Regions from separate parts of the Jejuibacter calystegiae genome, predicted to be linked through region 3. Evidence: predicted binding sites of a transcription regulator. Region 3 holds the regulator's gene; each other region holds the start of a gene.
What was found. Region 3 encodes sigma-54, which starts transcription at its own class of promoters, with help from an activator protein. Its sites were predicted from a motif close to GTTGGCACANNTTTCGCTNT; they were not measured.
Positions count from the first base shown of each region.

Region 1 (3,281 bases), 2.0 Mb from region 3:
CGGGCCGCCTGGCCAATGTTTGCGCCATCCAGCCCTGCGTTTGCCAGCGCCTGGGCCACGCTAATGCCCTGTGCATCCTGCTGCTGAAGCCATTCCGACGGCCAGTCGCCGGTAAGGCCCCGGCTGCCCAGTAGCGTAATGCCGAAGCGGGTGCCCTCTTCGTCGCCAAAACCGACAATCTCTACCGCCATCGGTAATCGCCTGCCCCGATCGTGCAGCGCCTGTACGACTTCGATGGCCGTTAGTACGCCCAGCATGCCGTCGTAACGTCCGGCATCGCGTACCGTATCCAGATGCGAGCCCAGCAGCAGCGCAGGCGCTCCCGCCTGTTCCCCTTCATAGCGCCCGCAGATATTGCCGACGCTGTCCTGCCAGACCCGCATGCCCGCCTGCTCCATCCAGTGCCCCACCAGGGCATTGGCCCGTAGATGCTCGGGCGAAAGATAGATCCGGGTCAACCCCCGGGGCGTTTCGCTGATATCCGCCAGGTGGTCGGCCCGCTCCATCACCCGGGCTGCGGCCAGTTGAGACGCGCTGGCGGCAATGGTCGTTTCACTCATGCCTGACTCCCGTAGTGGTCCCATGCCGCCTGGAGCCCGGCTCCCTGAGGCGTGGTAAATTTCAGATGATTGAGGACCGATTCCAGGGCGCTCAGGGTGGTCATCACGCAGGCCTTACGGGCGTTATAGCCCATGGTGCCTATGCGCCACACCTTGCCGTGCAGCGGACCAAAAGAGGTGCCGATCTCAATTCCGAAATCGTCCAGCATCAGAGCGCGCACCTGGTCGCCGTTAACGCTCTGGGGAATCACCACGCCGAGCACGTTGTTCATCTTGTGGGTCAGATCTCCGAACGTTTCCAGCCCCATGGCCCGCACCCCTTTCAGCAGGGCATCGCCGTGCAGCTTATGGCGAGCGATGCCGTTATCCAGCCCTTCCTGCAGAATCAGGCGTGCACACTCGCGGGCGGCAAACAGCGCGCTGGTGGCTTCAGTATGGTGGTTCAGCCGCTCCGGCCCCCAGTAGTCCATGATCATGCCGAGATCGAAGTAGTTGCTGTAGATCATCTCGTCATCACCGTCCTGGTGGGCGTCGGTGCGGATCCCGGCTTCCACGCACTTACGGCGACGAATCACCTCCTCCATGGCCGGACTCAGAGTAATGGGAGATGTGCCGGAAGGGCCGCCCAGGCACTTCTGCATTCCGGCGGACACGGCATCCAGCCCCCAGGCGTCGGTTTCCAGCGGATTGCCTCCCAGGCTTGCGGTGGCATCGGTGTAGAACAGCACGCCGTAGCGACGGCAGATCTCACCCAGTTGATCCAGAGGCTGGAGCATAGTGGTGGAGGTATCGCCCTGTACCGTCAGCAGCAGCCGCGGACGCACCCGCTTAATGGCGTCCTCAATGGCATCCGGCGTGAATACCTGCCCCCAGGGCACCTCGATGGTATGCACCTCGGCGCGGCAGCGGCGGGCAATTTCACACAGCAGGTGGCCGAAGCGGCCAAAGACCGGCACCAACACCTTATCCCCCGGGCGAATCGCCGAGGTTAAAATAGCTTCGATCCCTGCCCGGGAGGTGCCGTCCACCAGCAGCGTCCAGCGGTTTTCCGTGCGGAATACGCCGCGATACAGCGCCATCACCTCATTCATATAGTGGGTCATGGCCGGATCGTACTGACCTATCAACTGGCTCGACATAGCGCGCAGTACCCGGGGGTCGGCATTGATCGGCCCCGGCCCCATCAGCAGACGCTGGGGCGGATTGAGTTGCGGAAATTGCGTGATGTCCATGAGGGGTTCCTTTTATGTCGGGTTCACCGTAATGAAACGAAAGGTTCTTTACTGGCAGATATTGCAACTAATGTGCCACATCAGGATAGTCCAAACCACCGCCAGTTTTTCCCGGTAATTCATGAATAACAATCAGAAATCGGATAATGCCGGTCTGTTTATCACGCAAACCGGCATCATAAAATTGCACCGCAAGTGTGCAAGGCACCGCCGTGGCGCACCATTATCGCTGTTCCAGTTCGTCCAGCTTCTGGTAAAGATCGGCAATCTGGTGAATCCGCTGGCGGCCGCTGCTCAGCATTTCATGCAGCAGTGCGTTAGCCAGCAGGTTGATCAGACTGTTGGCGCAGGCATAGCTGTCGTAGGCCGAAACGCTGTCCAGCGGCGCGCAAAGTCGCCAGCGGGCCAACGGAAACAGGCTCTGGGCCTGAGGTTCGCATATCAGCAACACCGGCACTTGCGCCTTCTGTAGCTGCTCCAGTAGCGGACGCACAATGCGCGGACGGCGGCGAAACGCCACCATCACCACCAGATCGTCGGGCGCGGCATCCACCAGCTCTTCGCTTAAGGTCTGGCCCGGCTGGGGCAGTAACTGTACCTGCCCACGGGTCTGCAATAGCTGCTGACGCAGGTGCAACGCCGCAGGCCACGAGTTACGCAGTCCGATAATCAGAATACGACGGGCCTCTGCCAGCCCGGCAATGGCGCCGGAAAACTGATCGGCATCCAGCTCACTGGCCCAGCGGGTCAGGTTCGCCATCTCCTGCTTGTAATGGCGCGCCAGCAGGGTGTTGCCCTGCACGGCATCGCGATTATCGGTCAGGGGCATGCCGCTCTGGCGCAGGGTGCGCAGCTCTTCGCGCATCTCCCGGTATTTGTCATAGCCCAGGCGCTTAAACAGGCGGCTGACGGTGGCCTTGGATACGCCGCTTAGCCTTGCCAGTTCGGCGCTGTTATAGCTAATCAGATCGTCGAAATGGTCAAAAATAAAGTCGGCGACCCGCTGTTCCTGCGGCGACAGAGTGCTGTACTGGCTTTTCAGGCGTTCATCCAGTTGCTTCATTACGACTCCTGTAACTTTTGTTTCACCGTTATCGTACAGTCAAAACCCGTGCCAGATGATAAAAATTCTGCGCTGAGACGTTTGTCTCAATTGTGGAATAGCTTTTGCAGGCGTGTATGTTTGAATTCCATCAAACGATAAGGAGCAACGATGCAGAGCAATATGGCGCCCCACGGCATGGTCGTGACGCCACACCATCTGGCAAGCCAGAGCGCGCTTGCCGTGCTGCGCGACGGCGGAAGCGCCATTGAGGCGATGGTCAGTGCCGCGGCCAGCATCGCCGTGGTCTATCCCCATATGAACGGCCTGGGCGGCGACGGCTTCTGGCTGATTGTGCCGCCAGAGGGCGAGCCCATCGCCATTGACGCCAGCGGCGCCGCCGGTTCGCTGGCGACTCCTGATGCCTATGCAGGGCTGGCTCAAATC
Region 1 covers NZ_CP040428.1:2,630,750-2,634,030, reverse strand. Annotated here, with positions in the region: gene hpxK (allantoate amidohydrolase) at 1-560, opposite strand, end outside; gene FEM41_RS12060 (pyridoxal-phosphate-dependent aminotransferase family protein) at 557-1,792, opposite strand; gene hpxU (MurR/RpiR family transcriptional regulator HpxU) at 2,016-2,855, opposite strand; gene FEM41_RS12050 (gamma-glutamyltransferase family protein) at 3,006-3,281, shown strand, end outside.
Region 1: the regulator sigma-54 is predicted to act here: its motif matches at 1,853-1,872, upstream of FEM41_RS12060 (pyridoxal-phosphate-dependent aminotransferase family protein).

Region 2 (3,281 bases), 530 kb from region 3:
TGAACCAGCTCTTTGTTCAGGCGGTCCAGAATCTGACGCGAAGTGACGTATTTACCCTCTTTGCCGCAGAACGGCGAGGTGTTAACGCAGAAGTACATGGAAACGGTCGGCTCATCAACGGAGAGCGGCGGCAGCGCTTCAACGGTACCCGGATCGCACAGGGTATCGGAGATGTTCAGCTCGCCCAGACCGGTGATAGCGATGATATCACCCGCTTCGGCAGAAGCAGACTCGATACGCTGCAGACCCATGTGGCCCAGAACCTGGCTCACCTTACCGTTACGGCGTTTACCTTCCGTATCGATGATGGTGACCTGCTGGTTCGGCTTCACCACGCCGCGCTTGATACGACCAATGCCGATAACGCCCACGTAGCTGTTGTAGTCCAGCTGGGAGATCTGCATCTGGAACGGACCGTTCAGGTCAACGTTCGGCGCTTCCACGTGCTTAACGATAGTTTCGAACAGCGGGGTCATATCGTCGGCCATGTCTTCATGGTCCAGACCGGCGATACCGTTCAGCGCAGAAGCGTAAACGATGGGGAAGTCCAGCTGCTCATCGGTAGCGCCCAGGTTAACGAACAGGTCGAACACCTGATCGACAACCCAGTCCGGACGCGCGCCGGGACGGTCAACTTTGTTGATGACCACGATCGGCTTCAGCCCGTTGGCGAATGCCTTCTCGGTCACGAAACGGGTCTGCGGCATCGGGCCATCCATTGCGTCGACAAGCAGCAGAACAGAGTCAACCATCGACATTACGCGTTCTACTTCACCACCGAAGTCGGCGTGCCCCGGGGTATCAACGATGTTGATGCGGTAGTCGCGCCAGTTAATAGCCGTATTTTTCGCGAGGATGGTAATCCCACGCTCTTTTTCCAGATCGTTGGAGTCCATGACTCGCTCGGTAAGCTCATTACGCTCACCGAAGGTGCCAGATTGTTGCAGCAGCTTGTCAACCAGGGTGGTTTTCCCATGGTCAACGTGCGCAATAATGGCGATGTTACGCAGATTTTCGATCACAACTTTGCCTCAGGCATTAGAAATAGCGCGTTATTGTACACGGATTAATCGGAGGACTGAACAGATCGCAGGAAACCTTTTTCTTTTGGTGTCTGTGATCGTTTTCACGGAGAGAGAAAAAGAGAGGTTCGCACCATTTTGGTGCCCTGACATCCTCTGGGTGCACCATTATAGTGCATAATGTTCAGTGTGGTGCAGCCCTTTTCACTGCGGTGCGCATCATAGCGCCTTTTTGGGGCGATGTGAAAGTTGGCACGCTTTTCGCTTTTTTATCTATAAAGAGCCTGTACAAGGCGAAAAGCCACTTTAAACAAAAGTTGTACCACGACGACAATGACAAATCCGGGAGAGTTACCTATGTCCGCAGAACACGTTATGACGCTGCTGAGTGAGCACGAAATAAAGTTTGTCGATTTGCGCTTTACCGATACTAAAGGAAAAGAACAGCACGTCACCATTCCTTCCCATCAGGTGGACCAGGACTTCTTTGAAGAAGGCAAAATGTTCGACGGTTCCTCGATTGGTGGCTGGAAAGGCATTAACGAATCCGACATGGTACTGATGCCGGACCCGTCAACCGCCGTGATCGACCCGTTTTATGAAGAGCCGACGCTGCTTATCCGCTGCGATATTCTGGAGCCGGGCACGCTGCAGGGCTACGATCGCGACCCGCGTTCTATCGCCAAGCGCGCTGAAGACTACCTGCGCGCCACCGGTCTTGCCGACACTGTGCTGTTCGGGCCGGAGCCGGAATTCTTCCTGTTCGACGACATCCGTTTCGGTAGTTCCATTTCCGGCTCTCACGTCGCCATCGACGATATCGAAGGCGCCTGGAACTCTTCCACCAAATACGAAGGCGGCAACAAAGGCCACCGTCCGGGTGTGAAAGGCGGCTATTTCCCGGTTCCGCCGGTAGATTCCGCTCAGGACATCCGTTCCGTGATGTGTATGACCATGGAAGAGATGGGTCTGGTGGTTGAAGCGCATCACCACGAAGTCGCGACCGCAGGTCAGAACGAAGTGGCAACCCGCTTCAACACCATGACCAAGAAAGCGGACGAAATTCAGATCTATAAGTATGTGGTCCACAACGTCGCTCACCGCTTCGGCAAAACCGCAACCTTTATGCCCAAGCCGATGTTCGGTGATAACGGTTCCGGTATGCACTGCCACATGTCCCTGTCGAAAGACGGCAACAACCTGTTCGCCGGTGACAAATATGCCGGTCTGTCCGAAATGGCGCTCTACTACATTGGCGGTGTGATCAAGCACGCGAAAGCCATTAACGCCCTGGCCAACCCAACCACCAACTCTTACAAGCGTCTGGTGCCTGGCTATGAAGCGCCGGTCATGCTGGCTTACTCTGCCCGTAACCGTTCCGCCTCTATCCGTATCCCGGTCGTCACTTCTCCGAAGGCTCGCCGTATCGAAGTGCGCTTCCCGGATCCGGCTGCCAACCCGTACCTGGCTTTCGCCGCCCTGCTGATGGCCGGTCTTGACGGTATCAAGAACAAGATCCACCCGGGTGAAGCGATGGATAAAAACCTGTACGACCTGCCGCCGGAAGAAGCTAAAGAGATCCCGCAGGTTGCCGGTTCTCTGGAAGAAGCGCTGGAAGCCCTGGATGCCGATCGCGAGTTCCTGACGGCAGGCGGCGTGTTCACCAACGACGCTATCGATGCCTACATCGCCCTGCGTCTTGAAGAGAACGACCGCGTTCGCATGACGCCGCACCCGGTTGAATTCGAACTGTATTACAGCGTTTAAGATGTTACTGACTGCGCCTGCCATCTTTTGGGCGCAGCAGACGATTTTTTTGTTGCCGTGGAAACGTTTAGCCCATCTCTGATGGGCTTTTTTCTCCCATGTACCTGCGTGTACGGTTCATTAGTACCCTGTGTAGCGGCAAAGAATACCGCCCGGGGCCAGGCTATTAATGAAGCGAACACCAGTATGCACTAAAATAGTGCAATAGCTGGAAGGGGGCTAATAATGGCAAATGGCACACAGCCCGATGCAGGGCTTATCCTGAATTCGCTGATGAACAGCATTCTGCTGGTGGATGACGAACTTGCCGTACACTATGCAAATCCCGCCGCCCAGCAGTTGCTGGCGCAGAGTTCGCGCAAGCTGTTCGGTGCGCCGCTGCCGGAGCTTCTTAGCTATTTTTCGCTGAATATCGAACTGATGCGCGAAAGCCTGAATACCGGCCAGGGCTTTATCGATAATGAGGTCACGCTGGTGATTGACGGTCGCGCC
Region 2 covers NZ_CP040428.1:1,155,366-1,158,646, forward strand. Annotated here, with positions in the region: gene typA (ribosome-dependent GTPase TypA) at 1-1,022, opposite strand, end outside; gene glnA (glutamate--ammonia ligase) at 1,380-2,789, shown strand; gene glnL (nitrogen regulation protein NR(II)) at 3,015-3,281, shown strand, end outside.
Region 2: the regulator sigma-54 is predicted to act here: its motif matches at 1,271-1,290, upstream of glnA (glutamate--ammonia ligase).

Region 3 (3,281 bases):
CGTCACAGCTTCAGGATAAAAACAATTCCGGTCAGAAGAGTAACTAATTTCGTATGGCAACACTCACTGCAAAGAACCTCGCCAAGGCCTATAAGGGCCGAAAGGTGGTAGAAGATGTCAGCCTGACCGTGGAGTCCGGCGAAATCGTCGGTCTGCTTGGCCCTAACGGCGCCGGTAAGACCACAACCTTCTACATGGTGGTGGGCATCGTCCCGCGCGATGCCGGTAATATCATCATCGACGATGAAGACATCAGTCTGCTGCCGCTGCACGCCCGCGCCCGCCGCGGCATCGGCTATCTGCCTCAGGAAGCGTCCATTTTTCGGCGCCTGAGCGTCTTCGACAACCTGATGGCGGTGCTGCAAATTCGCGACGATCTGTCGGCGGAACAGCGTACCGATCGCGCCAACGAGCTGATGGAAGAGTTCCACATCGAGCACCTGCGCGATAACCTGGGTCAATCCCTCTCCGGTGGGGAACGTCGACGGGTCGAAATCGCCCGCGCGCTGGCGGCTAATCCCAAATTTATCCTGCTGGATGAGCCCTTCGCAGGGGTCGATCCCATCTCGGTTATCGACATCAAACGCATTATCGAACACCTGCGCGACAGCGGTCTTGGCGTCCTGATCACCGACCATAACGTTCGCGAGACGCTGGCCGTCTGCGAACGCGCTTATATCGTCAGCCAGGGGCACCTGATTGCCCATGGTACGCCTGATGAGATCCTCAAGGACGACCAGGTGAAACGCGTGTATCTTGGGGAAGAGTTCAGACTCTGATAGGGTAAGGACTGGACGCCGCACGCCCCTATGAGTGCGCGGTTTCATCGAAACATTGACCTGAGGTAGCTTGTTCTGAACATGAAGCAAGGTTTGCAATTAAAGCTGAGCCAACAGCTTGCCATGACGCCCCAGCTGCAACAGGCCATCCGCCTGCTGCAGCTCTCCACGCTGGAACTCCAGCAGGAGCTTAACCAGGCGCTGGAAAGCAATCCCCTGCTTGAACAGAGCGACCCCCTTGACGAAGTCGCGACCACCGAAAGCAGCGACAGCGAAACGCTCGATAGCCGGGATGCGCTGGAACAAGACTCCATGCCCGAAGAGCTGCCGCTTGATGCCAGCTGGGACGAGATCTATACCGCAGGCACTCCCTCCGGTACCGGCACTGACTATGTCGACGACGAACTGCCCATCTACCAGGGCGAAACCACCCAGTCCCTTCAGGACTACCTGATGTGGCAGGTTGAGCTAACTCCTTTCTCCGACACCGATATCGCCATCGCGACCTCTATTGTCGACGCCGTCGACGACACCGGCTACCTCACCATCACGGTCCAGGACATTCTGGACGGCATGGGCGATGAAGAGGTGACCCAGGAAGAGGTAGAGGCGGTACTCAAGCGCATTCAGCGCTTCGATCCGGTTGGCGTGGCTGCCCGCGATTTGCGGGAATGTCTGTTGATCCAGCTTTCTCAGTTCGCGCCCGAAACCCCGCGCCTGAATGAGGCGCATCAGATCGTCAACGATCATCTCGATCTGCTGGCCAATCATGATTTTCGCTCGCTGATGCGCGTTACGCGCCTTAAAGAGGAGGTGCTGAAAGAATCCGTCGGGCTGATTCAGTCCCTCGATCCACGCCCAGGCCAGTCGATTCAGACCAGCGAGCCGGAATACGTTATCCCTGACGTGCTGGTCCGTAAGCACCAGGGACGCTGGGTTGTGGAACTTAACGGCGACAGTATTCCGCGCCTGAAGATTAATCAGCAGTATGCGGCCATGGGGACCAGCGCCCGTAACGACAGCGACAGCCAGTTTATCCGCAGTAATCTGCAGGAAGCGAAGTGGCTGATTAAGAGTCTGGAGAGCCGTAACGACACCCTGCTACGCGTCAGCCGCTGTATTGTGGAACAGCAGCAGGCCTTTTTCGAACATGGTGAAGAGCATATGAAACCCATGGTGCTGGCCGATATCGCCCAGGCCGTTGATATGCACGAATCCACCATCTCACGCGTCACCACTCAAAAATACCTCCAGAGTCCAGGAGGTATTTTTGAGCTCAAGTATTTCTTCTCCAGCCACGTGAGCACCGAAGGCGGCGGCGAAGCCTCCTCTACGGCTATCCGGGCGTTGGTGAAGAAATTAATCGCTGCGGAGAATCCCGCCAAGCCACTGAGCGACAGTAAGCTCACCGCCATGCTCTCCGACCAGGGGATTATGGTGGCGCGCCGAACCGTTGCGAAGTACCGAGAGTCTTTATCGATTCCTCCGTCTAACCAGCGTAAACAACTGGTCTGACTCAACAGATAAGGAAGACACTATGCAGCTCAACATCACTGGACAAAACGTCGAAATCACCGATGCATTGCGCGATTTTATCAATCCAAAATTCGCCAAGCTGGAGCAGTATTTTGATAGGATCAATCAGGTCTATATTGTGTTGAAAGTGGAAAAGGTTTCCCACGTCGCGGAAGCGACGCTGCACGTCAACGGCGGAGAGCTGCACGCCAGCGCGGAAGCTCAGGATATGTACGCGGCCATTGATGGCCTGATCGACAAGCTGGCGCGGCAGTTAACCAAACATAAAGATAAACTGAAACAACACTAATTGTCCGGGCGTTTCTGTGACCCGTGCGGCTCGCCATTGCGGCGGGCCGTTCCCGCAGAAGGCTTAGGTGAAATTATGATGAACAATGATTTAGCGCTGCAACTGAGCAATGTCCTTAACCAGGAGTGTACCCGAAGCGGCGTCCCGTGCCAGAGTAAAAAGCGGGCGCTGGAGGTAGTCAGCGAGCTGGCTGCCAAACAGCTGGGGCTGGCTCCCCAGCTCGTGTTTGAGGCTGTACTGACCCGGGAGAAAATGGGGAGTACCGGTATCGGTAACGGTATCGCCATCCCCCACGGTAAGCTGGAAGAGGATACCGAACGCGCCGTGGGCGTCTTTATTAAGCTGGAGACCCCCATCGCCTTCGATGCTATCGATAATCAGCCGGTGGATCTGCTGTTCGCGCTGCTGGTGCCGGCGGACCAGACCAAAACGCATCTGCATACGCTGTCTCTGGTAGCGAAACGGCTGGCGGACAAAACTATCTGCCGTCGGCTGCGAGCGGCGCAAAGCGATGAAGAGCTTTATCAGATCATCACTGAAGAAAACCTGGATGTTGAATAATAAACATTCCGGCAGGAATCACGGCCGCGTAGCAACGCGGTCGATTAATGGGGGGAGAGACTGCACATGGTGCTGATGATTGTCAGCGGCCGTTCAGGTTCAGGGAAGTCCGTGGC
Region 3 covers NZ_CP040428.1:621,132-624,412, forward strand. Annotated here, with positions in the region: gene lptA (lipopolysaccharide ABC transporter substrate-binding protein LptA) at 1-47, shown strand, start outside; gene lptB (LPS export ABC transporter ATP-binding protein) at 54-779, shown strand; gene rpoN (RNA polymerase factor sigma-54) at 861-2,294, shown strand; gene hpf (ribosome hibernation promoting factor) at 2,317-2,604, shown strand; gene ptsN (PTS IIA-like nitrogen regulatory protein PtsN) at 2,680-3,165, shown strand; gene rapZ (RNase adapter RapZ) at 3,232-3,281, shown strand, end outside.